Linked DNA regions of Nisaea sediminum. The protein of the gene in region 1 binds, or shares a complex with, the protein of each later gene. Links are inferred from orthologs where the notes say so. Each region holds a gene or a part of one and is shown on either strand. Other genes may lie near its edges.

The links.
Region 2: the proteins of trxA (region 1) and IG122_RS14005 are in contact, whole or in part, in an NMR structure (PDB 2IPA), measured with the Bacillus subtilis proteins. The link is inferred for Nisaea sediminum from one-to-one orthologs.

Annotation. Positions count from the first base shown.
Region 1 is NZ_JACZCQ010000005.1:39,902-50,951, reverse strand. Bases 4,640-7,582 are described here. They hold trxA (thioredoxin TrxA), read left to right. Parts: upstream 4,640-5,907; coding sequence 5,908-6,258; downstream 6,259-7,582. Other genes in these bases: IG122_RS10770 (O-linked N-acetylglucosamine transferase, SPINDLY family protein), read left to right, coding at 7,216-7,582; IG122_RS10775 (PAS domain-containing protein), read right to left, coding at 6,318-6,863; addA (double-strand break repair helicase AddA), read left to right, coding at 4,640-5,801. In the rest of the region: double-strand break repair protein AddB, read left to right, coding at 1-2,278; more of addA, read left to right, coding at 2,280-4,639; more of IG122_RS10770, read left to right, coding at 7,583-8,748; IG122_RS10765 (cupin domain-containing protein), read right to left, coding at 8,749-9,132; panC (pantoate--beta-alanine ligase), read right to left, coding at 9,203-10,039; panB (3-methyl-2-oxobutanoate hydroxymethyltransferase), read right to left, coding at 10,042-10,884. UniProt on the Bacillus subtilis protein: Participates in various redox reactions through the reversible oxidation of its active center dithiol to a disulfide and catalyzes dithiol-disulfide exchange reactions.
Region 2 is NZ_JACZCQ010000006.1:404,870-415,805, forward strand. The notes cover bases 4,452-7,280. They hold IG122_RS14005 (arsenate reductase ArsC), read left to right. Parts: upstream 4,452-5,521; coding sequence 5,522-6,040; downstream 6,041-7,280. Other genes in these bases: IG122_RS13995 (ArsJ-associated glyceraldehyde-3-phosphate dehydrogenase), read right to left, coding at 4,452-5,067; IG122_RS14000 (ArsR/SmtB family transcription factor), read left to right, coding at 5,172-5,525; arsB (ACR3 family arsenite efflux transporter), read left to right, coding at 6,066-7,145; boxB (benzoyl-CoA 2,3-epoxidase subunit BoxB), read right to left, coding at 7,212-7,280. In the rest of the region: IG122_RS13975 (calcium-binding protein), read right to left, coding at 1-952; IG122_RS13980 (methyl-accepting chemotaxis protein), read left to right, coding at 1,363-2,406; IG122_RS13985 (nucleoside triphosphate pyrophosphohydrolase family protein), read right to left, coding at 2,403-2,720; organoarsenical effux MFS transporter ArsJ, read right to left, coding at 2,792-4,057; more of IG122_RS13995, read right to left, coding at 4,054-4,451; more of boxB, read right to left, coding at 7,281-8,660; boxC (2,3-epoxybenzoyl-CoA dihydrolase), read right to left, coding at 8,712-10,364; IG122_RS14025 (ABC transporter permease), read left to right, coding at 10,552-10,936. UniProt on the Bacillus subtilis protein: Catalyzes the reduction of arsenate [As(V)] to arsenite [As(III)]. In vitro, can dephosphorylate para-nitrophenyl phosphate (pNPP).

The DNA.
Region 1 (11,050 bases):
GCGCGGCTCCGTCGTACTTCCAGGGCTCGACCGGGACGCGGACGCGGCGACCTGGAGCGCGATCGAGGAGGACAGCGGGCATGCCCAGCACAATCTCGCCCTGTTGCTGAAGCGACTTGGCAAGACGAGGGAAGAGGTCCAGCACTGGCCCGTCTCCGGTGCCCGCACAACCCGCGCGGCCCGTGCCCGGCTGATCCAGGAAGTGCTGCGCCCGGCCGAGACCACGGAAGCCTGGCGCCGCCTCGCGGAGACGGATCAGGAACTCCTGACCAGTGGGACCGTGGGACTCTCGGTGCTGAGCTGCCCGAGCCATCACGAGGAGGCGGAGACCATCGCGTTGATGTTGCGCGAGGCGCTGGAGGATCAGACCCGCACCGCCGCGCTGGTCACGCCGGACCGGGTGCTCGCCCGTCGTGTGAAAGCCGCTCTCCGGCGCTGGGAGGTCGAGGTCGACGATTCCGCCGGCCAGCCGCTTGCCGCGACTCTGCCGATGACCTTCTGGCTGGCAACGGCGGACATGGCGGCCGAGGCCTGTGCGCCGGTGCCGCTGCTCGCCGCCTTGAAGCACCCTCTCGCCGCCGGCGGCATGGCGCAGCCGCGTTTCCGCCGCCGTGTGCGGACCCTCGAACGCCAGGTGCTGCGCGGGCCACGCCCCGCGCCGGGTCCGGCAGGCCTGATCGCGGCCGTCGAGGAGGCGTTCGACGAAGACGACCGGAGCGACATGCGTGCCTGGATCGACCGGCTTGCCGAGCCGGCCGAATTCTTCTCGGAGTTGCTGCGGAGCGACGAAGTCTCGCTGATCGACCTGCTCTCCGCCCATAACGCGGTCGCCGAGGCGCTGGCGGCGACCGACGAGGAGAGTGGCGACAAGCGGCTCTGGGCCGGAGAGGCGGGCGAGGATGCGGCGAACTTCCTCGCCGAGCTTGCCGAATCCGCCCGCGACTTTCCCCGGATCGACGGTCGCGACTACCTCTCCCTATTGGAGGCCTTGTTGGCCGGACGGGTGCACCGTCCCCGCTACGGGACCCATCCGCGTCTCGCCATTCTCGGACCGCTCGAAGGGCGTTTGCAGCAATACGACCTGATGATCCTCGGCGGGCTGAACGAAGGCACCTGGCCGCCCGATCCGGGCGCCGATCCCTGGATGAGCCGGCCGATGCGCGCCGAGTTCGGCCTGCCCGCGCCGGAGCGCCGCATCGGGCTCTCTGCGCACGATTTCCAGATGGCCGCCTCGGCGCCCGAAGTGGTGCTGACCCGGGCTGAACGGGTCGAGGGCGCGCCGACCGTCGCGTCGCGATGGTGGCTGCGTATGGACACCGTACTCCGCGCGTTGCAGCTCACAGAAAAGGTGCGCCGTCCGGTGGCGGATTATCCGCACTGGCAGCAAGAACTGGATAGGCCGCGCAAGGTCGAGCCCGTGAAGCCGCCGACCCCGCGTCCGCCGCTTGCAGCCCGTCCGCGCCGCTTCTCCGTCACCGAGATCGAGACCTGGGTGCGCGATCCCTATGCGATCTATGCCAAGCGGGTGCTCGGCTTGCGGTCGCTGGATCCGCTGGACGCCGATCCGGGCGCGGCGGACCGGGGCACGATGATCCACCGGGCGCTGGAACTTTTCACCAACGAGTTCCCGCGGGACATCCCGCCGGGCGCGCTGGAGCGTCTGATCGAGATTGGACGCGGCGAGTTCGCCCGTGAGATGGCGCATCCCTCGGTGCAGGCCTTCTGGTGGCCGCGCTTCGAGCGTATCGCCGATTGGTTCGTCGAGACCGAACGGGTTCGCCGGTCCGGTATCGCCGCGATCTGGACGGAGAAGAAGGGCCACGTGACCGTGCGCGGGTTGAGGGACCCGGTCGATCTGAATTGCGAGGCCGACCGGATCGAGCTTCTGGCGGATGGCGGCTTTGCGATCATCGACTTCAAGACCGGCGCGCCACCGACGGAAAGCCAGGTGACGGCCGGGTACTCGCCGCAATTGCCGCTCGAGGCGCTGATCCTTTCCATGGGCGGGTTCGAGGGTGTGCCGGAAGGCGCTGTCGAGGCGCTTGAATACTGGCGGCTCAGCGGCGGCGATCCGGCGGGGGAGCGCAAGGCGATCAAGGCGGCTGTCGAGACGCTGGTCACCGAGGCCGAGGAGGGGTTGCTCAATCTCATCAGGACCTTCGACGATCCGGAAACGCCGTACCGGTCGCGCCCGGCGCCGGAATATGCACCGCGCTATTCCGACTACGAGCATCTGGCGCGGGTGAAGGAATGGTCCGCCGGCGGGGAGCTGTCCTGAGATGGCCGAGCACGATCCGACAGCGGTGATCCAGGAGGCCGACCGGGCGCAGCGCCGGGCCGCCGACCCGGCCGCATCGGTCTGGGTCGCGGCTTCGGCCGGGACCGGTAAGACCAAGGTGCTGACCGACCGGGTGCTGAACCTCTTGCTCGCGGGTGCCGATCCGGGCCGTATTCTCTGTCTCACCTTCACCAAGGCCGCGGCGGCGGAAATGTCGGCGCGCATCTCCGGCAAGCTCTCGGAATGGGCGGTCACCGGCGAGACGGAACTAAGCGGGCAGCTGGAGAAGCTGCTCGGCAGACAGCCGGCGCAGGACCATATCGCGCTCGCCCGACGCCTCTTCGCCCGCACGCTGGACACGCCCGGCGGCCTCAAGATCCAGACCATCCACGCCTTTTGCCAGGCGGTGCTGAAGCGCTTCCCCCTCGAGGCCGGCCTGCCGCCGCATTTCCAGGTCATGGACGATCGCACCGCCGACGAGCGGCTCTGGGACGCGCGCGACCGGGTGCTGAACCTGGCCGCCGCCGATCCCGAGAGCGTGCTCGGCCAGGCGCTCCGCCTGATCAACCGCCGTTTCGCCGAGGAAACCTTCGACGGGCTGGTCTCTGAATTGCTGCAGGAACGCGCCCGGCTCGCCCGCTTCATCGAGGCGATCGGTGGCAGGGACAGGATCGACGCGGCGCTCAGAACACATCTCGATCTGCCGCCGGACGAGACTGCCGAAACGGTGCTGCGTGACGGGCTTGCCGACAGTGCGCTTGATCTCGTCGGGCTACGCCGTGCCGCAGAAGCTCTCGTGGAAAGCAGCAAGACGGATATGGAGCGCGGGGCCGCGCTCGCCGACTTCCTCGTGGCGGAAGGTGCGAGACGGTCTGAACTCTTCGAGAGCTATTGCAGTGTCTTCCTCACCGGCGCAGGGGAAATGCGCAAGCGGCTGGCGACGAAGGCGGCTTTGGAGCTCTTCGCCGATATAGAAACCGTGCTCGCCCGCGAGGGTGAGCGGCTGATCGCCCTGAAGGAGCGTCTCAACGCCCACGGTCTTGCCGAGCGCACCTCTGCGGTGTTGCGCATTTCTGCTGCGGTGTTGGACGGCTACGAGGCGGGGAAACGGCGCGGCGCGCTGGTCGATTTCGAGGATCTGGTCGCCACGGTCTGCGACCTGCTGAAACGGCCGGGCGTTGCCGCCTGGGTGCTGTTCAAGCTCGATGGTGGCCTTGATCACATCCTGATCGACGAGGCGCAGGACACCAACCCCGAGCAGTGGGAAGTGGTGCAGGCGCTGACCGAGGAATTCTTCGCCGGCGAAGGTGCCTACGAAGAAGCGCGGGATGCCGGGCGCAGCATCTTCGCGGTCGGCGACGTGAAACAGTCGATCTTCTCTTTCCAGCGCGCCGACCCTGAAGGGTTCCTGCGCATGCGCAGGCATTTCGCGGAGCGCGTGGCTGCGGCGGAAGGGGCCTGGGCCTCGGTCGACCTGGAGGTCTCCTTCCGCTCGGGTGCGGCGGTGCTGGGGCTGGTCGACCGGCTCTTCAACAGCCGTCCGGCGGGAGAAGGAGTCCTTGAGGCGGATGGCAACGGCGAGCTGCTCTCGATCCGCCATGGCGTTTCGCGCGGCGGCGATGCGAGCCTGGTCGAAGTCTGGCCGCCCTTCCTGCCGGCCGAAAGCGAGGAGGAAGGGAGTTGGGCCCTGCCGCTCGCCCAGCGCGGGCTCGACAATCCGGCCTCCCGGCTCGCCGGCGCGATCGCCGGGCGCATCCGGTCGTGGATCGACCGGGGAGAAATCCTGCCCTCAAAAGGCCGGCCGATTGGCCCCGGCGACATCATGGTGCTGGTGCGCCGGCGCGGCGGTTTCGTGCACGAGATGGTGCGGGCCCTGAAGGAACGGGACATCGACGTCGCCGGTGTCGATCGCATGGTGCTGAGCGACCAGATCGCGGTCATGGATCTGATCGCCCTCGGCCGCTTCCTGCTGCTGCCGGAGGACGACCTGACGCTCGCGACGGTATTGAAGAGCCCACTGATCGGGCTCGACGAGGACGAGCTTTTTGAGCTTGCCTGGAACCGCAAGGAGAGGCGGCTCTGGCGCGAGCTGCGTCGCCGTGCGCCGGAAAAGGCTTCCTTCGCCCGTGCCGACGAGCTGCTGAGTTCCTATCTCGCCCGCACCGACACGATGCCACCCTACGAGCTCTTCGCCGGAATTCTCGCCGAAGGCGAGCCGAGCGGCCGGCGGCGGATCCTTGAGCGGCTCGGTATAGAGGCGGCGGACCCGCTCGACGAGTTCCTTGCCCAGGCGCTGGAATACGAGCGCGGCCATGTGCCGTCCTTGCAGGGTTTCCTGCATTGGCTTGAGGCATCGGAGAGCGACATCAAGCGCGACATGGAAGGCGGCGAGGGCGGGCGGGTCCGTGTGATGACGGTGCACGGCTCCAAGGGCCTGCAGGCGCCGATCGTCTTCATGCCGGACACCCTTCAGGTCCCGCGCGGTACGGCGAAGATCCTCTGGAGCCAGTCCGACGACGGCGTGCCGGTTCCGCTCTGCGCCCCGGCGAAGGCGGAGGACGCGGCGGCCAGCAGCGATGCGAAGGAGGCCGCCGAGCGCAAACGGAACGAAGAATATCGCCGCCTGCTTTATGTCGCGATGACCCGCGCCGAGGACCGGCTCTATGTCGGCGGATGGGCAACCAAGCAGCGGGCGCCCGAAGGCAACTGGTACGATCTGGTGCGCGCCGCGATGGCCGATCTGGCGTCAGAAATCGAAGACAGCGCGATCAGTGCCGCGTCCGGCTCGGACCTCCCGTTGCTCCGACACGAAACGCCGCAGGAAAGGGATGTGGCGCCGCCGTCCGAAACGATCGTTCCCGCGGACGCGAAGAAGGCGGTGCCCGGCTGGGCACAGTCGCAACCCGCACCGGAGCCCGTTCCGCCGCGCCCGTTGATGCCGTCTCGGCCGAGCGACCCGGAACCGGCGCTGCGCTCCCCGCTCTCTCTCGTGGACCAGGGACGCTTCAAGCGCGGGCAGCTTATCCACCGTATGCTCCAGGTCCTTCCGGACATGCCCGCAGAGCGCCGTCGGGAGGCGGGAGCCTCCTTCCTCGGGCGCCCGCTGCACGATCTCGCGCCCGATGTGGCGGCTCGCTATCTCGACGAGGTCATGACGGTACTGGAGCATCCGGACTGGGCCGGACTTTTCGCGTCCGCCTCGCGTGCCGAGGTGCCGATCGTCGGTCAGGTCGCGACCGGAGAGGGCGGGATCACGGTCGTGTCCGGTCAGATCGACCGGCTGCTGGTGGAAGAGGGCCGCGTGACGGTGGTCGACTTCAAGACCAACCGGCCGCCGCCGGAGCGGCTGGAGGACGTGCCGGCAGTCTATCTGAAGCAGATGGCGGCCTACCGGGCGCTGCTCGCCGGCATGTTCGAAGGCCGCAAGGTCCGCTGCCTGCTGCTCTGGACGGACGGTCCGTTCCTGACCGAACTGCCGCCGGATCTGCTCGACTCATACGCGCCCGGCGCCCGTGCCGGTTGAGGGGTATGCCCTTTCCCCCTTGGAAACGTTGGGCCCGTGCCGGTTGTCTTGACGGGGCTGCCGACGCTTCCTAGATTCACGGTTCATGCAAGGGTGGGAGCCCGGCATGCGAGACAAGGCAAACGAGGAAGCCCCCATGTCGACGGTTACGGTTACCGACTCAAGTTTCTCCGACAGCGTTCTGAACTCCGACAAGCCGGTTCTGGTCGATTTCTGGGCCGAATGGTGCGGCCCCTGCAAGGCGATCGCACCGGCGCTCGAGGAAGTGGCGCAGTCGATGGGCGACCGCGTCACCGTCGCCAAGATCAATATCGACGAGAACCCGCAGACCCCGCAGCAATACGGTGTGCGCGGCATTCCGACGCTGATCCTGTTCAAGGACGGTCAGGTCGCCGCGACCAAGATGGGCGCGATGCCGAAGGCCCAGCTGCAGCAGTGGGTCGACGAAGCGCTCTGATCGGGGCCGGGATCCAGCAGAATCGATAGGAACAGGCGCCGTTTCGGCGCCTGTTTTTTTTATTTGTTCCGCTTCCTGCCGAATATGGAAAAGCTGCCCACCTGTTTCACCGGCGCGTCCTGCTCGACGACGACGATCAGCAGCACGAACTGGTCGACCGACGACCCGTTGGAACTGTAAGGCAGGATGAGCCGGTCATACCGCAGGTTTCCGCTTTCGCCGCCGATCGTGAAGACACGCTGTGAGAAATGCGCTTGGCCCGATTCGGATATCTCGCGATAGGTCCGGTTCGCGGTCTCGAGATAGTTTCCTTCGTATAGCTCCTCGAAACTCTTTCCGGTCGGATCGCGGCCCGCGCGCCGCGCGATTTCGGTGCCCGCAAGGCGATATCGGAAGACAGAGGCGTCCGGCGGGCCGCTGCGCTCGATGATCGCCATTCTCGGCATCGAGCGATGGAATTGCAGCGGGTCGAAACTGCTGCGCAGCGGGACATCCTCGCCGCGCCGGTTCGCCTTCCAGTGGTCGAACAGCGCGCGATGCTCCGGATGGGACAGGTCCGCTGCGTCCGCTACCGTCCCGGCATAGTGTTTGTCGTTGTTTGCCATATATACGTCAGTAAAAGCAAAATCTGCTTCAGCGGTTTGGAGTGAAAGCTAGTTATCAAATTCTGTTCGGCAAGTTTGATTTGATAAAATACTTCGTAATATTAATATGTTACGCTTTGTTAAAATTGATTCTTAATCCAGATTTCCGCTGAAATTGAATGAGAATCGGCCATTTTCCAATAGTGGATTAATTTTTTACGGGTTTTGTCTGACGTAACAAGATATTCCGGGCGATGGTTCCAAGGCCCCGAATGCTCTCCAAGGCTGTTCGAGTTGCCGGCTATACGCGGTCGCCGGCTGTCGCTAAACATGAACGATCGTATCTATTCCTCCACTGTTCCTGCGTCGGTACATGAGCAACAGAACCGAAATTCTCGACCGGCCAGAGAGGATTCACGCCTATGCCGAGCTGTTCTGTACGCTTGCTGGCACCCAGGGCGACGACGACTGGCAGAAGCGTTTTCTCAGAGATGCGCCGGCTCGCTTGCTGGCGGTGAATGCGAGTGTCGTGAGGACTCTGGTAAGCGGGCAAACAGGCTTTCGGGATGCGCTCAATTTCCAGGCTTCATATTTTTTCGAGCCGCTTTTCGATGCGGTTCTCGCCGAGCAATTGCGGCGCGGCGATACGGTTTTCGAGCCCCCGCTCTCCGTGCTGGAGCGCCGGGACGATCCGGGGATCGCGCTTGCCGTAACCACTTCGGCGATGCGGATCGCCAGTGCGCCGGACTCTCGATGGCGGGCGGAATGGGGCTGGCGGGGCGGGCGGCGTCTCCGCCTCGGCTATGTCACTTCCGACCTCCGGATGCATCCCGTGGGGTTTTCCGTCCGCAGCATGCTGGTTCATCATGATCGCAGCCGGTTCGAGACCTTCGTATATGACCGGACGGAGGAGCCGGTCAGGCCGGTTCAGGGCCCTGTGCGCCTGGCCGCCGATCATTTCCGGGAGGTCGGGGGGCTAGCGCCGGCTGCGCTCGCGGAGAGGATCCGTGCCGACGGGATCGATATCCTGGTCGATCTGAGCGGCACGCCGCTGAGCCCCGAAAAGGATGTCTTCCGCCGCGCTCCGGCACCTGTCCGGGTCGCGATGATCGGATTTCCGGGGGCGACCGGCGCGGAGACCGTGGATTATACGGTCGCGGACCGGGTCGTCGTGCCCGAAGCGGAGCGCTCCGGTTTCTCCGAGCGCCTGATCCTGATGCCGGGAAGCTTCCTGCCGGTCGACGACCAGGCGGAGGACGACCCTGCCCCCGCCCGCGCGGAACTCGGGCTGCCGGAGGATGGTTTCGTCATGGCCGCCTTCAACCGGCTCAACAAGGTCGACATGGCGACGCTTCGGCTCTGGTTCGAGTGCCTGAGACGCATTCCCCGCGCGCTGCTATGGGTTGCGACGCAATCGGAGGAGGGGGCGGACAATCTCCGCCGCTTCGCCGCGCAGGCGGGATTGGCGCCGGAGCGGATCCGTTTCGCCGAGCCGACCGGTATCCGCGATCACCGGGCACGCGTTGCCGCTGCCGACATCGCGCTCGATCCGCTCGGCTACAATGGCGGCCATACGACGGCGCTGGCGCTCGCCCGCGGGGTTCCGGTCGTGACGTTGCCGGGGCGCTGCTTCGCGTGGCGCATGTCGGCAAGCATCCTGGCTGCGGCGGGTGTGCCGGAGGGGATCGCCGACAGTCCGGCGGATTATCTCGCCCGCGTTGAACGGTTCGCCGCCGACGCTCCCTTTCTCGCCGCCGTCCGCGCCCGGTTACGGCAGCCGGAGCCGGGCGGTTTCTTCTCGACGAAAGCCTATGTCGCCGCTCTAGAGGCGGCGTTCCTGGAGATCGCCGGGAACCGGTCCGCCGGCCTGCCCGACCGGGATATCGAAGTCAAAATTCCGGGTTGATCAGGCGCCGTCGTCGAGAAACTGGTTCGGCTTGTGGAACATGCTCAGCATCAGCGCGCCTTCCGGCGCCCGCGCGACATGCCGGCTGCCTGCCGGACGCCAGACATATTCGCCGGGCCCGACCGAGCCCTGTTCGTCCTCGAGCCGGCCTTCGAGCATGTAGGTCTGCTCGATATCGGTATGCTCGTGAAACGGCAGGACCGCGCCGGGCTGCCAGCGGAACAGGGCGGTCATCAGCCCGGTTTCCTTGTCCTCCATCAGCACCTTCATCTCGACCCCCTCGAAGCGGGTCGGGCTCCAGTCGAGCTTCTCCGGGTCGACGGGGCGTGAGTCGAGCGCCCCGAGTGCGGCATGTTCCGGATAGTTCGGCGTCTCTATAGCCATCTTGCGGTCCTCCCTCCGGGCCGTCGTGTCGCGGCCTCGGAGGGAAGCATAGCCCGATCGGGACGCTCCGTCAGACCCCGAGATTATCGATCAGGCGGCAGCTGCCGAGCCACGCCGCCGCGAAGATGCGGAGATTCTCGCCGGGAACGGAGGCCGGCTGAAAGCTGTCCTGATCGCGGATATCGATATAATCGACCTCCTGAAAGCCGGCCGAGAGCATCGCCTTCCGCGCTTGCTCCGCTGCTGCCGGGGGATTGGCGCCGTTGCGGAGGGTCGCCGCGGCAGCGGTCATCGCCGCATGAAGCGCCGGAGCGATCCGCCGTTCTTCCGCGCTCAGATAGGCGTTGCGGGAGGAGAGCGCCAAGCCATCCGCCTCGCGGACCGTCGGCGCGCCGAGAATTTCCATCGGCAGATCGAGATCGCGGGCCATGGTCCTGATGACGGCGAGCTGCTGGAAGTCCTTCTCGCCGAAGATTGCGATGTCCGGCATCGCCTGGATCAGGAGTTTTGAGACCACGGTGGCGACGCCGGTGAAGAAGCCCGGGCGGCTTGCGCCCTCCATGACCTCGGAGATGTCGTGTACGATGACTTCGGTCTTGTAGCCGGCGGAGTAGATCTCTTCCGGTGCGGGCGCGTAGACCGCACTGCATCCGGCGGTTTCGAACTTTGCGAAATCGCCCTCCTCGTCCCGCGGATAGGTCGCGAAATCCTCGTTCGGCCCGAACTGCCGCGGATTGACGAAAATCGTCCCGACGCATCGGTCCGCGCGTTCGAGGCCGAGCCGGACGAGCGAGAGATGGCCTTCGTGGATCGCCCCCATCGTCGGCGTCAGGGCGACGGTCTCGCCGGAATTCCTCCAACTGCTCACGCGTTTGCGCAGCTCGGCCTTGGTGCGGATGATGTCCATTTTCAGCCCTCTCGCGCCGGCTTTTCGGCGTAGGTGTTGCGTTCGGCCGGAAAGGCCCGGCTGCGTACGTCATCCGCCCAACGCTGCGCCGCTTCGCGGATCGTGCCCGCGAGATCGGCGTACCGTTCGGCGAATTTCGGAAGATGCCCGTCATAAAGTCCGAGCAGATCGTCGGTGACTAGGATCTGGCCGCTGCAGGCAGCGGATGCGCCGATCCCGATGGTCGGGATGGAGAGCGCTTCGGTTATTCGGCGGGCAACGGGCTCCACCGTGCCCTCGATGACGACGGCGAAGGCGCCGGCGCGTTCGACGGCGCGGCCGTCCTCCAGCACCTGCCGGGCGCCGTCCTCACCGCGTCCCTGGATCCTGAAACCGTCTTCGGCATGCTGCGGCAGCAGGCCGATTTGGCCGAGCACCGGGATGCCGTCCCCGACCAGGGCGGCGATCGAGGCCTCGACGGCGATGCCGCCCTCGAGCTTCACCGCGTCGGCCCCGGTCTCCGTCATAACGCGGCGCGCGCTTTCGAGCGCCTGCTCCGGTCCGTTCTCGTAGCTGCCTGCCGGCAAGTCGACGACGACACAGGCATGACGCGCCCGCCTTGTCACGGCGCGGCCATGGGCGATCATCATGTCGAGCGTGACCCCGACGGTGCCGTCCATGCCATAGATCACCATGCCGAGCGAGTCGCCGACCAGCAGTAAGTCGCAGAGCGGATCGAGATAGGCCGCGACGGGTGCTGTGTAGGCGGTGAGGCAAACCAGCGGGCGGTCGGGTGTGGCGGCACGGATATCCGCCGGGCCGATATGGCACGATAGCGATTCCGCCGTGCGTGAGTGATGGTTCATCTGTCTTCTCCATCCCGATACGGTCCGCGCAATTCGGCGGAGGATTCGGTTGGAGCGGTGGCTTAACGCAGCCGGTGCCGGAAGCCAACTGTTATGCTGCATTGCGGAAAACGATGCTGCATCGCGGAAAGACTGTTCCTGCGTTGGAAGCAGTGACAAACCGCCG
Region 2 (10,936 bases), on another replicon or contig:
CACCCGCGACAATCCGGTCGTCTGCCTGGTTTCCGTAGACCAGATCGGACCCTCCGGCGGAACTGATCGTATCGCTACCGGCAGCGCCGTAGAGGATGTCGCGCGAGTCGCTTCCGACAAGCGCGTCGTCACCCGCCGTCCCGGACTGCGTGGTCGCCGTCGGTGCGACCAGGGTGATGTGGGTGCGATCGCCCGTGTAAGTGGCCGAGAAGGTGCCGCTGTCGGCGGACATCCCCGTAAGGGTCAATGTCCCGGCGCCCGTGCTGATCGTGCCCGTCGCCGCTTGTCCGTTGAAGGCGCTCAGATCGGTGAGGAAGATCGTGATGGTGTCGCCGGCCTCGAAATCGCCGATCGTGTCGCCGGCGAAATTGCCCGCATCGCCGATGAACGTATCGCTACCGGCGCCGCCGAACAGGGAATCGCTGCCGTTGAACGCGTAGATGTAGTCGTTGCCGTTACCGCCATAAACCGTGTCGTCGCCGGCAAAGGAATAGATCTGATCGTCGCCGTCGCCAGCAACGATCAGATCGTTGCCCCCGGTGACCAGATTGGCTTCGGTCCAGAGAAAATCGTCGCCCGCCCCACCGGAGAGGGTGTTGTTACCGTTGCCTGCGAGGATGGTGTCAGCCCCGTTTCCGCCGTCGAGGAAATCGTTGCCGCTTTCGCCGGCAAGCGTGTCCGCACCCTCGCCGCCAGAAAGCGTGTCGTCGCCGGCCCCGCCGTTCAGGCTGTCCTGGCCGGCGCCGCCGTCGAGGAAATCATTGCCGGAATCCGCGAGAAGCGTGTCGTTGCCGTCGGAGCCGTACAGACTGTCGTTGCCGGCGCCTCCGGACAGCGAGTCGCTCCCGGCGCCGCCGTCGAGGAAATCGTTACCGTCGCCGCCGATCAGGGTATCAGCGCTGCTGCCGCCAGAGAGGACATCGTCGCCTGAGCTACCAACTATGACCGCCATTGCCGCAACCCTTTCGAGTCTTCCACCCCCGGCTCGCCCGGTACTGCAGTGCTGTCTTTCGCGCCGTCTCTCAGTCTTGCCAATTTTCAGACGAACAGACAGATACGGCCATGAAACGAGCTCATGATGTAGATTATGGTGTCGCTTTGGATATGAAGAATATCACACCGCTTTGTTCTTATCTTTCCGCAAGTTTCGCGGCGTTCTCTGATAACGATCTGGCAGGGTCGCCGTTTTTGCTCTGAATACGCGGCTTTTACTCAGGAGCGGGACCATCGAATGACCCTGATCAGAATTCTGCTTATTAATTAAGCTTTTACATTTTCTGCTTATAAAAAATGCAGGTTTTGTGATTCCATAAGCTTATCCGCACTCTCCTCAGTACTTTCCCGCCCTCGCAGGATCTCCACATGAGCATGCCCGACGCCGAGACCGATCCGGAACAGATCGTCACACTGACCGCCGATGTCCGCACCACCGCCGAGACCAAGATCGCCGAAATCCAGGCCATCACCGGGCGGACCAAGATGCTGGCGCTGAACGCGCTGATCGAGAGCGCTCGGGTCGGCGAACTCGGGCGCGGTTTTGCGGTCGTCGCGGACGAGGTGAAAGGCGTCTCGGCCGAGATCGAGCAGATCGCGCAGACGCTCAATTCGGAACTTTCCGGCAAGGCGGAGATGCTGGAACGGATCGGACGCTCGATCGTCGACCAGCTGAAGGGACAGCGCCTGGTCGATCTCTCGCTGAATGCCGTCGAGCTGATCGACCGCAACCTTTTCGAGCGCACCTGCGACGTGCGCTGGTGGGCGACCGACAGCGCCATTGTCGACTGTCTCGCGAGCCCGTCGGAGGACGCGTCGGCCTATGCCTCCAAGCGGCTCGGCGTCATCCTTTCGGCCTATACCGTCTATCTCGATCTCTGGATCTGCGACGCCAAGGGCACCATCGTCGCCAACGGGCGCCCGGACCGCTACCACGTGCGCGGTCACTCGGCCGCGAACGCGGCATGGTTCCGCAACGCCAAGGCGACGGCGGACGGCGACGAGTATTCGGTCGCGGATATCGCCGCCGCCCAAGAGCTCGACGGCCAGCCGGTCGCGACCTATGCCGCCGCGATCCGCGAGAACGGGGAAAGCCGCGGAAAGGTTCTCGGTGTGCTCGGCATCCATTTCGACTGGGGACCGCAGGCCCAGACCATCGTCGAGGGCGTGCGCTTCGACGGATCCGAGGCCGCCCGCTCCCGAGCCCTGCTGCTGGATGCCGACTTCCGCGTCATTGCCGCCTCGGACGGCAAGGGTGTGCTGGAGGAACGGTTCGATCTCCGCACCGAGGGACGCGGCAGCGGCCATTATTCGATGCCCGACGGCACCGTGATCGGTTTCCACAAGACCCCCGGCTACGAGACCTACGAGGGTCTCGGCTGGTACGGCTGCGTCGTACAGGCGCCGCGCTAGGTTTTTTCAGTTGGTTCGGGACGAAACCGCCATTTCCGCTCGATCGCGGACGGCAGATCGAGACCGAAGCGATGGGCAAAGAGGAGAATGTGGCCGAGCACATCGGCCGCCTCGTTCTCCAGCGCCAGATGCAGGTCCTCGTTGCTGAGATCCCCGCGCCGTCCCCGGTCGCTGTAGCGGTTCCAGACCTGGGTCAGCTCGCCGAGTTCTTCCTGCAATTTCAGCAGATACCAGTCCGGGTCGCGCTCGATCCCGAAACCGAGCGCGTAATCCTGCGATGCTCTCTCGAATTTTCCCGTCAGAGATTTCAGCATCCGCCCAGCCTTTTCGTTCCTTATTTGTTCTCATTTTCGATCAGCAGGAAAACGGCGTCAAGTGAAAGAAATCAGATGCGCTCCGGACGCGGCGCCAGCAATGGCAGGGTCAGCAGGACGGCGAGCGCGACCATCCCCGCCGAAACCCAGAGCGTCGCGGTCAGGCCGGCGAGCTGATAGACCAGCCCGGACAGGAGGGTCCCTGCGAAGCGCCCGACGGCATTGGCCATGTAGTAGAAGCCGACATTGAGCGCCACCTTGTCCGCGTCGGAATAGGCGACGATCAGGTAGGAATGCAGCGCCGAGTTCACCGCGAAGACCACGCCGAAAACCAGCAGACCGCCGATCAGGATGACGGACGGAGTGAGAACCGGCAGCGCCGGCAGCAGGCCGGGGGTGAGACCGGCGGCGATCAGCGCCGGGAGCAGCGCCAGCAAGCCGCCCCAGATAGCGGCTCCGCGCGCCGCGGCCCCGGCATCTCTGGTCTTCCTCAGGAACCGCGGCACCGCGGCCTGGACGATTCCGTAGCCGACAACCCAGGCGGCCATGAAGAGCCCGACCCGGTCGAAGGACCAACCGAGCCGGTCATAGAGAAAGACCGGGACCCCGACGACGAACCAGACGTCGCGCGAGGCGAAAAGGAAGATTCGCGCCGCGGAAAGGAAGTTGATCTCCCGGCTCTTGGCGAAGAGATCGCGCTTGGCGATCTTGGTCTTCGCCTTACCGAGATCGGCGGTCACCGTCAGCAGCGACGTCCCCAGCACGGCGGCGAGCATCCCCGCCATCAGGTAAAGCGAGGGCGCGAAATCGAGCCATTGCAGCATGACCCCGCCGAGGAGGAATCCGACCCCCTTCAGCGCATTCTTCGATCCGGTCAGGATCGCGACCCATTTGAACAGCAGTCCGTCGCCCTCCGAGGCGACCACCAGCTTCACCGCCGATTTGGAGCTCATCTTGGTGAGGTCCTTGGCAATGCCGGAGAGCGCCTGCGCCGTCATCACATAGCCGACCGAGAACAGCATGGTCCAGGCAGGGTCCGTCTGGGAGAGCATCAACAGGGCGCCGATCTGCACCGCGAGCCCGGAGAAGAGCGTGATCTTCAGCCCGAAGCGGGCGCCGATCCAGCCGCCGAGAAAGTTGGTGACGATGCCCATCGCCTCGTAGAGCAGGAAGAGTACCGCGATATCGAGCGGCGTGAAGCCGAGCCGGTGGAAATGCAGCAGCACCAGCATACGCAGCGCGCCATCAGTCAGGGTGAAGGCCCAGTAGGCCGCCGTGACCGCCGCGTAGGTGCGCCCGTCCGCCGGGCGCGCGCCGCTTTCCGCCGCCGCGCTCACAGGCTCTGCGCCACTTTGGCGGCGAGTTCCATCATCCGGTTCACATAGCCCCACTCGTTGTCGTACCAGGCATAGATCTTCGCCTGGGTTCCGTTCACCACCATGGTCGAGGGGCCGTCGACGATCGCCGAGCGCGGATCGTCGGTGAAATCGGTCGAGACCAGCGGCCGCGCCTCGAAGCCGAGAATGCCCTCGAGCGGCCCGCTCGCCGCCGCCGCGACGAACATCTCGTTGAGTTCGGCGATGCTGGTCGGGCGCTCCAGCTCGAAGACGCAGTCGGTGAGCGAGGCGTTCAGCAGCGGCACGCGGACCGCATGGCCGTTCAGCCGTCCCTGCAGCTCGGGATAGATCAGTCCGATGGCGGTTGCCGAGCCGGTGCTGGTCGGGATCAGCGCGTTCAGGGCGGAGCGCGCCCTTCGCAGGTCCTTGTGCGGCCCGTCGACGATCACCTGGGTGTTGGTGACGTCGTGGATCGTGGTGATCGCGCCGTGCCGGATGCCGATCCCCTCATGCACCACCTTGACCATCGGGGCGAGGCAGTTCGTCGTGCAGGAGGCGGCGGTCAGCAGGTGGTGCTTCGCCGGATCGTAGAGCTGGTCGTTGACCCCCATGACGATGTTGAGCGCCGCCTCCTCCTTTACCGGGGCGGAGACGATCACCTTGCGGATGCCTTTTTCGTAGTAAGGCGCGAGCGCGGCCGCGCTCTTGAAGCGGCCGCTGCATTCGAGAACGATATCGACCGCATCGCCGCTCCAGGCGCTCTCCTTCGGCGAGGCATGGGCGGTCAGCGGGATCTCCCGACCGTCCACCACAATCCCCCGCTCGGTCCAGCCGACCTCGCGGTCCCAGCGCCGGTGCACACTGTCGAATTCGAGCAGATGCGCCGCCATCTCCGGTGTCATGGCCGGGTCGTTGATGGCGACGATCTCGAGATCGTCGAGTCCCCAGCGGGCCCGCATGCCCAGCCGGCCCATCCGCCCGAAGCCGTTGATCGCAATACGCGCACCCATGCCGGTTCTCCCTGCCCGCGACGACCGCAATGGTCCGCCTCCCTGGCGAGCGGCGCAAATTAATCTTTGCCGAATCTTATTTCAATGATATTTGAATCATTGAAATGAACGATACAGACGCCATCGCCGCGCTCGGCGCGCTCGCCCAGGAACACAGGCTCGGACTGTTCCGTCTGCTGATGCGGGCCGGTCCGTCCGGGATTTCCGCCGGTGCCCTCGCGGAAGAGGCGGGCGTCTCGCGGTCCAGCCTGTCGTTCCACATCGCCCAGCTTGAGCGGGCGGGGCTGGTGCATGCCCGGCGGCAGCACCGGAACATTTTCTACGCGGTCGAGATCGATGCGATGCGCCGGCTTGTAACTTTCCTGACACAGGATTGCTGTAACGGGAACCCGGACATTTGCGGCGAGCTCGCCGTGACCGCCGCCTTCTGCGGCACCACTCCGGAGACAGAGCGATGACCGGTGACAAGACCTACAACGTGCTTTTTCTCTGCACGGGCAATTCCGCCCGCAGCATCATGGCCGAAGCCATCCTGAACCGCGCCGGGGCCGGCCGCTTCAAGGCCTTCAGCGCCGGCAGCAACCCGCGCGGCGAGATCCACCCCTACACCGCCGATTTCCTGAGGAACCAGAATTACCCGCTCGAGACCCTGCGCTCGAAGAACTGGGACGAGTTCGGCAAGCCGGACGCGCCGCAGATGGATTTCGTCTTCACGGTCTGCGACGACGCGGCGAACGAGACCTGCCCGGTCTGGCCGGGCCAGCCGATGACGGCGCATTGGGGCGTGCCGGATCCGGCCGCGGTCGAGGGCAGCGAGGCGGAAAAGCGCTTTGCCTTCGCCGATGCCTTCCGCATGCTGAACACGCGGATCGGGATCCTCGTCAACCTGCCGATCCACGGCCTCGACCGGCTTGCCCTGCAGCAGCGCCTTGACGATATCGCGGGTTCGGCCAAATCGGCGGAACCCGCCTGACACGAACGAAAGGACCCGATCGCGCATGAGTACTGAAACGGCGGCCCATGAGGCCGCTCCCGGCGGCATCGGGTTTTTCGAGAAGTGGCTTTCGGCCTGGGTCGCGCTCTGCATTGCGGCGGGCGTGGCGCTCGGCAATGTCGCGCCCGGCCTGTTCGAGACCTTGGCAAGGCTCGAATACGCCTCGGTCAATATCGTCGTCGCCGTACTGATCTGGGCGATGGTCTATCCGATGATGGTGGCGGTCGATTTCGAGAGCCTGAAAAGCATCGGCTCGAAGCCGAAGGGTCTCGTCATCACCCTCACGGTGAACTGGATCGTCAAACCCTTCACCATGGCGGCGCTCGGAATCCTCTTTTTCCGCTATCTCTTCGGCGATCTGATCCCGCCGACCGACGCGGAGCAATACATCGCAGGCCTGATCCTGCTCGGCGCCGCGCCCTGCACCGCGATGGTCTTCGTCTGGTCGACCCTGACAAGGGGCGACGCGACCTACACGCTGGTCCAGGTCTCGGTGAACGACCTGATCATGATCGTCGCCTTCGCGCCGATCTGCGGGCTGCTACTTGGCGTCACAAATCTCGTCGTGCCGTGGGAGACGCTGCTGCTCTCGGTGGTGCTTTATGTCGTAATCCCGCTCGGCGCCGGTTACCTGACCCGCCGCCACCTCACGGCGAAGGCCGCGAGTCACGATGCGGGCGAACAGGTCGTCCACGATTTCACCGCGCGGGTGAAACCCTTCTCCGTGCTTGGCCTGCTCGCCACCGTCGTGCTGCTGTTCGGCTTCCAGGGCCAGACGGTGCTGGAGCAGCCGCTGACCATCGCGCTGATCGCCGCGCCGCTGGTGCTGCAATCCTACGGCATCTTCGCCATCGCTTACGGCTGGGCGAAGGCGTGGGGCGTGCCCTTCAATATCGCCGCGCCCTGCGCCCTGATCGGCACCTCGAACTTCTTCGAGCTCGCGGTCGCCGTCGCCATCAGTCTCTTCGGCCTCAATTCCGGCGCTGCACTTGCCACCGTGGTCGGCGTGCTTGTGGAGGTGCCTGTGATGCTGTCGCTGGTCGCCTTCGCGAACAGGACGCAGAGCTGGTTCTCACGCGCATAAAAAACCCGGACCGCCTAAGCGGCCCGGGTGAGAGCCCGAATTTCCAAGGGAGGAAAGATCGGGAAATCAGTCGTGGATCTTCACGTATTCGAAGTCGCCCGGCTTGTTGTCGATGCCGACGCGCGGCGCGGAGATCCAGCTCGCGAACTGGCCGGGCTCGCGCACCGGGCTCATCAGCGAGGCGATATAGTCGCCGTCTTCCAGATTCGGCAGGAACTCGTCCCGCCGCGCGCCCCATTCACCGTCGCTCAGCAGCTTGCCGTCCGGATCCGTGTGGATGTTGCGGAACTCGCCGATATGACGGTGGAAGGCCACGTTCGGCAGCTTGATCTCGAAATCGATCCCGGCCTTGGTGATCAGACGGTTCCAGCGGTTGATGCCGCCCTGGCAGTCACGGACATAATCGTCGCGCAACCGCATGTTGAGGGCGGAGAGCGCCGGCTCGTCGACCATCTTGATCTCGCCGTCGACCAGCTTCAGCACCGGATAGGTGTCGTTGACCAGCCGGTGGTCGTCGTCGATCCGCTCTTCCTGGAAACGGCCCTTGAGGCCCGCGTTGAAGGCGTTCGCCGCGTTGGTCGAGACCTCGGAGCCGAAGAGGTCGAGCGAGAGCGAGAAATGCAGGTTCGCCTTCTTCTGGATCGTCGGCAGGTCGATCACGCCGAGGGCGCGGATCTTCTCGATCTCGTATGGATCCTCGATGCCGGCCTCGCGCATCGCCTCGCAGGTGCGCTGCACGGTGCGGCCGACGCCGGTCTCGCCGACGAACATGTGGTGCGCTTCCTCGGTCAGCATGAAGCGGCAGGTGCGCGAGAGCGGATCGAAGCCGGACTGCGCCAGGCTCTCGAGCTGCATCTTGCCGTCACGATCGGTGAAGAAGGTGAACATGAAGAAGGAGAGCCAGTCCGGCGTCGCCTCGTTGAAGGCGCCAAGCATGCGCGGCTTGTCCGCATCTCCGGAGCGGCGGTTGAGCAGCTCGCCCGCTTCCTCGCGGCCGTCGCGGCCGAAATATTTCTGCAAGAGGTAGACCATGGCCCAGAGATGCCGGCCTTCCTCCACATTGACCTGGAAGAGGTTGCGCATGTCGTAGAGCGACGGTGCCGTTGCGCCCAGGAAGCGCTGCTGCTCGACCGAGGCGGGCTCGGTATCGCCCTGGATCACCACGAGGCGGCGCAGCATGGCGCGGTATTCGCCCGGGATCTCCTGCCAGACATCCTCGCCCTTGTGCTCGCCAAAGGCGATCTTGCGGTTCTCGACCTGCGGCGCCAGCAGGATGCCCCAGCGGTAGTCGGGCATCTTCACATAGTCGAACTTGGCCCAGCCCTTCGGGTCGACGCTGACCGCAGTGCGGAGATAGACATCGGAGGTCTGGAAGCCTTCCGGGCCCTGGTCCATCCACCAGTCGATGTAACCCGGATGCCACTGCTCCAGCGCCTTCAGGATCTTGCGGTCGCTCGAGAGATTGATGTTGTTCGGGATCTTGGTGTCGTAGCTGACGTTCAGGATCTCGTTCATGGGGCGTTTCCTCCTCTGTTCGGGTTCCGCCTATTTTCCCTGGGGCGGGGGTCAGACCCGCTTGATGTCATATTCGGGCTTGCGGCCGGTGCCGTAGCGGCCGAGCGCGCCCTCGGGACCGACGGCGTTCGGGCGCTGGAAGATCCAGTTCTGCCAGGCGGTCAGCCGTCCGAAAATCTTGGTTTCCATGGTCTCGGGACCGGCGAAGCGGAGGTTGGCCTCCATGCCGGTCAGCGCATCCGGCGAGAAGCTGGCGCGCTCCTCGAGGAAGATGCGGACCTCGTCCTCCCAGTCGATATCGTCGAAGATGAAGGTGACGAGGCCGAGCTCGTCGGCGCGCTCCGCATCGAGGCTCTCGCCGATGCTGCCCTCCGCGGCCTTCAGGGTCTCCGGCTCGCCGAGGAAGCGCGTCTGCAGACGGGTCAGGCCGTTGCTCATCGGGAACGGGCCGAAATTCGCCGGGCCGAGGGCGATTTCCGCCGGCGGACGGTTGTCGCCGTCGAGCTGGCCTTCCAGCATGTAGGAGCGGTCGCAGGCGAAGAGCAGTTCGGCGAGCGAGCCGGCGAAGCAGCTGCCCGGCTCGACCAGCGCCACCAGCGAGCGCGAGGTGACGTCGATCCGCTTCATCACCCGCTTCCAGTAGAGCAGGATCTCGCGGGCGAGCCAGTTGCTCCGGTTCGCGGCCAGGAAGGCGTCGTGTTCCAGCACCTTCGCGCCGTCGCCCTCGGTCTTGAAGATCAGCGTGCCGATCTCGAGCTCGTTCAGGCGCAGATGCAGGATCGCGTCGTCCAGCTCGCGGCAGAGCTTCAGCATCCAGTAGTCGGTGCCGAGCGCGGCCAGTGCGTCGGTATCCGCGGGCACATCCTCCTCCGGACCCTTGATCAGGATCGTCGCATTGCGCTCGTCGCGATCGATCTCGACCGTCACCAGGCTGTAGCGAACGAGATCGCCGTCAATCTCGCGCTCGACCTTCGGCAGGGCGATGCCCTTGGCGTCGGAGGGCCGGTCGGAACTCGCCGCCATCGCGGCAACGCGGGCGGCGACCACCTCGTCGAATTTCGAATTCGGCGCGACCTCGTCGACCAGGTCCCAGTCGGCAGCACGCTTGCCCTTGATGCCTTCCTCGATCGCGCAGAACACGTCCGCGCGGTCGCGGCGCACCTTGCGCTTGTCAGTGACGCGGGTCAGACCGCCGGTGCCCGGCAGCACGGCGAGCAGCGGTGCTTCCGGCAAGGCGACGGAGGAGGAGCCGTCGTCGGTCAGGATGATATGGTCGGTCGCGAGCGCGAGTTCGTAGCCGCCGCCGGCACAGGCGCCGGTCACCGCGGCGAGATATTTCTGGCCGGACTCGGCGCTCGCCTCTTCCATGTAGTTCCGGGTCTCGTTGGTGAACTTGCAGAAGTTCACCTTGTGGGCATGGGCCGCGCCCGCGAGCATGCGGATGTTGGCGCCGGCGCAGAACACGCGGTCCTTCGCGGACCGGAGCACCACGACCTTCACTTCCGGATGCTCGAAGCGCAGGCGCTGGATCGCGTCGTAGAGCTCGATATCGACGCCGAGATCGTAGGAATTGAGCTTCAGCTCGTAACCCTCGAAGAGGCCGCCCTTCTCGTCCACATCCATGACGAGATCGGCGCGCGGGCCGTCGAACTCCAGCTTCCAGTGTTTGTAGCGGGTCGGATCGGTCCGGAAATCGATCATCATTGCAGCGCCTCTCCCGTTTTTGCCGCTCTTCGAGCCTGGCCGGTTCTTGTCTCGTCAACGCAATATAATGCAAACGCGAAAATTGACATGCATTATTTTGCATGTTGATCCATTCGCCTTGGAAACCGCTGTCCACAAAGTGGAATTCCGACTCGCTTGCGAAAATTTCTGCATGTAACGTCACAATATGCAGGATTTTGCAGAATCATTTTCGCTTGCCTTCGCACTGATCTTCTCGGCCGATCCGGAGCTCGCCGAGATCGTTCTCCTGTCGCTGAGGGTCAGCCTTTCCGCGACCCTGGCGGCCTGCGCGATCGGCATGTCCCTCGGTGCGGCGATCGCGATCTTCCGCTTTCCGGGGCGCGGCGCGCTGCTGATCTTCACCAATGCGATGATGGGCCTGCCGCCGGTCGTGGTCGGCCTCGCGATCTACATGCTGCTCTCGAACGCGGGGCCGCTTGGCGCGTTCTCGCTGCTCTATTCGCCGACGGCGATGGTGATTGCGCAGACCGTCCTCGTGACCCCGATCGCGACGGCGCTGACCCGGCAGGTCATCGCCGACCTGCATGTCG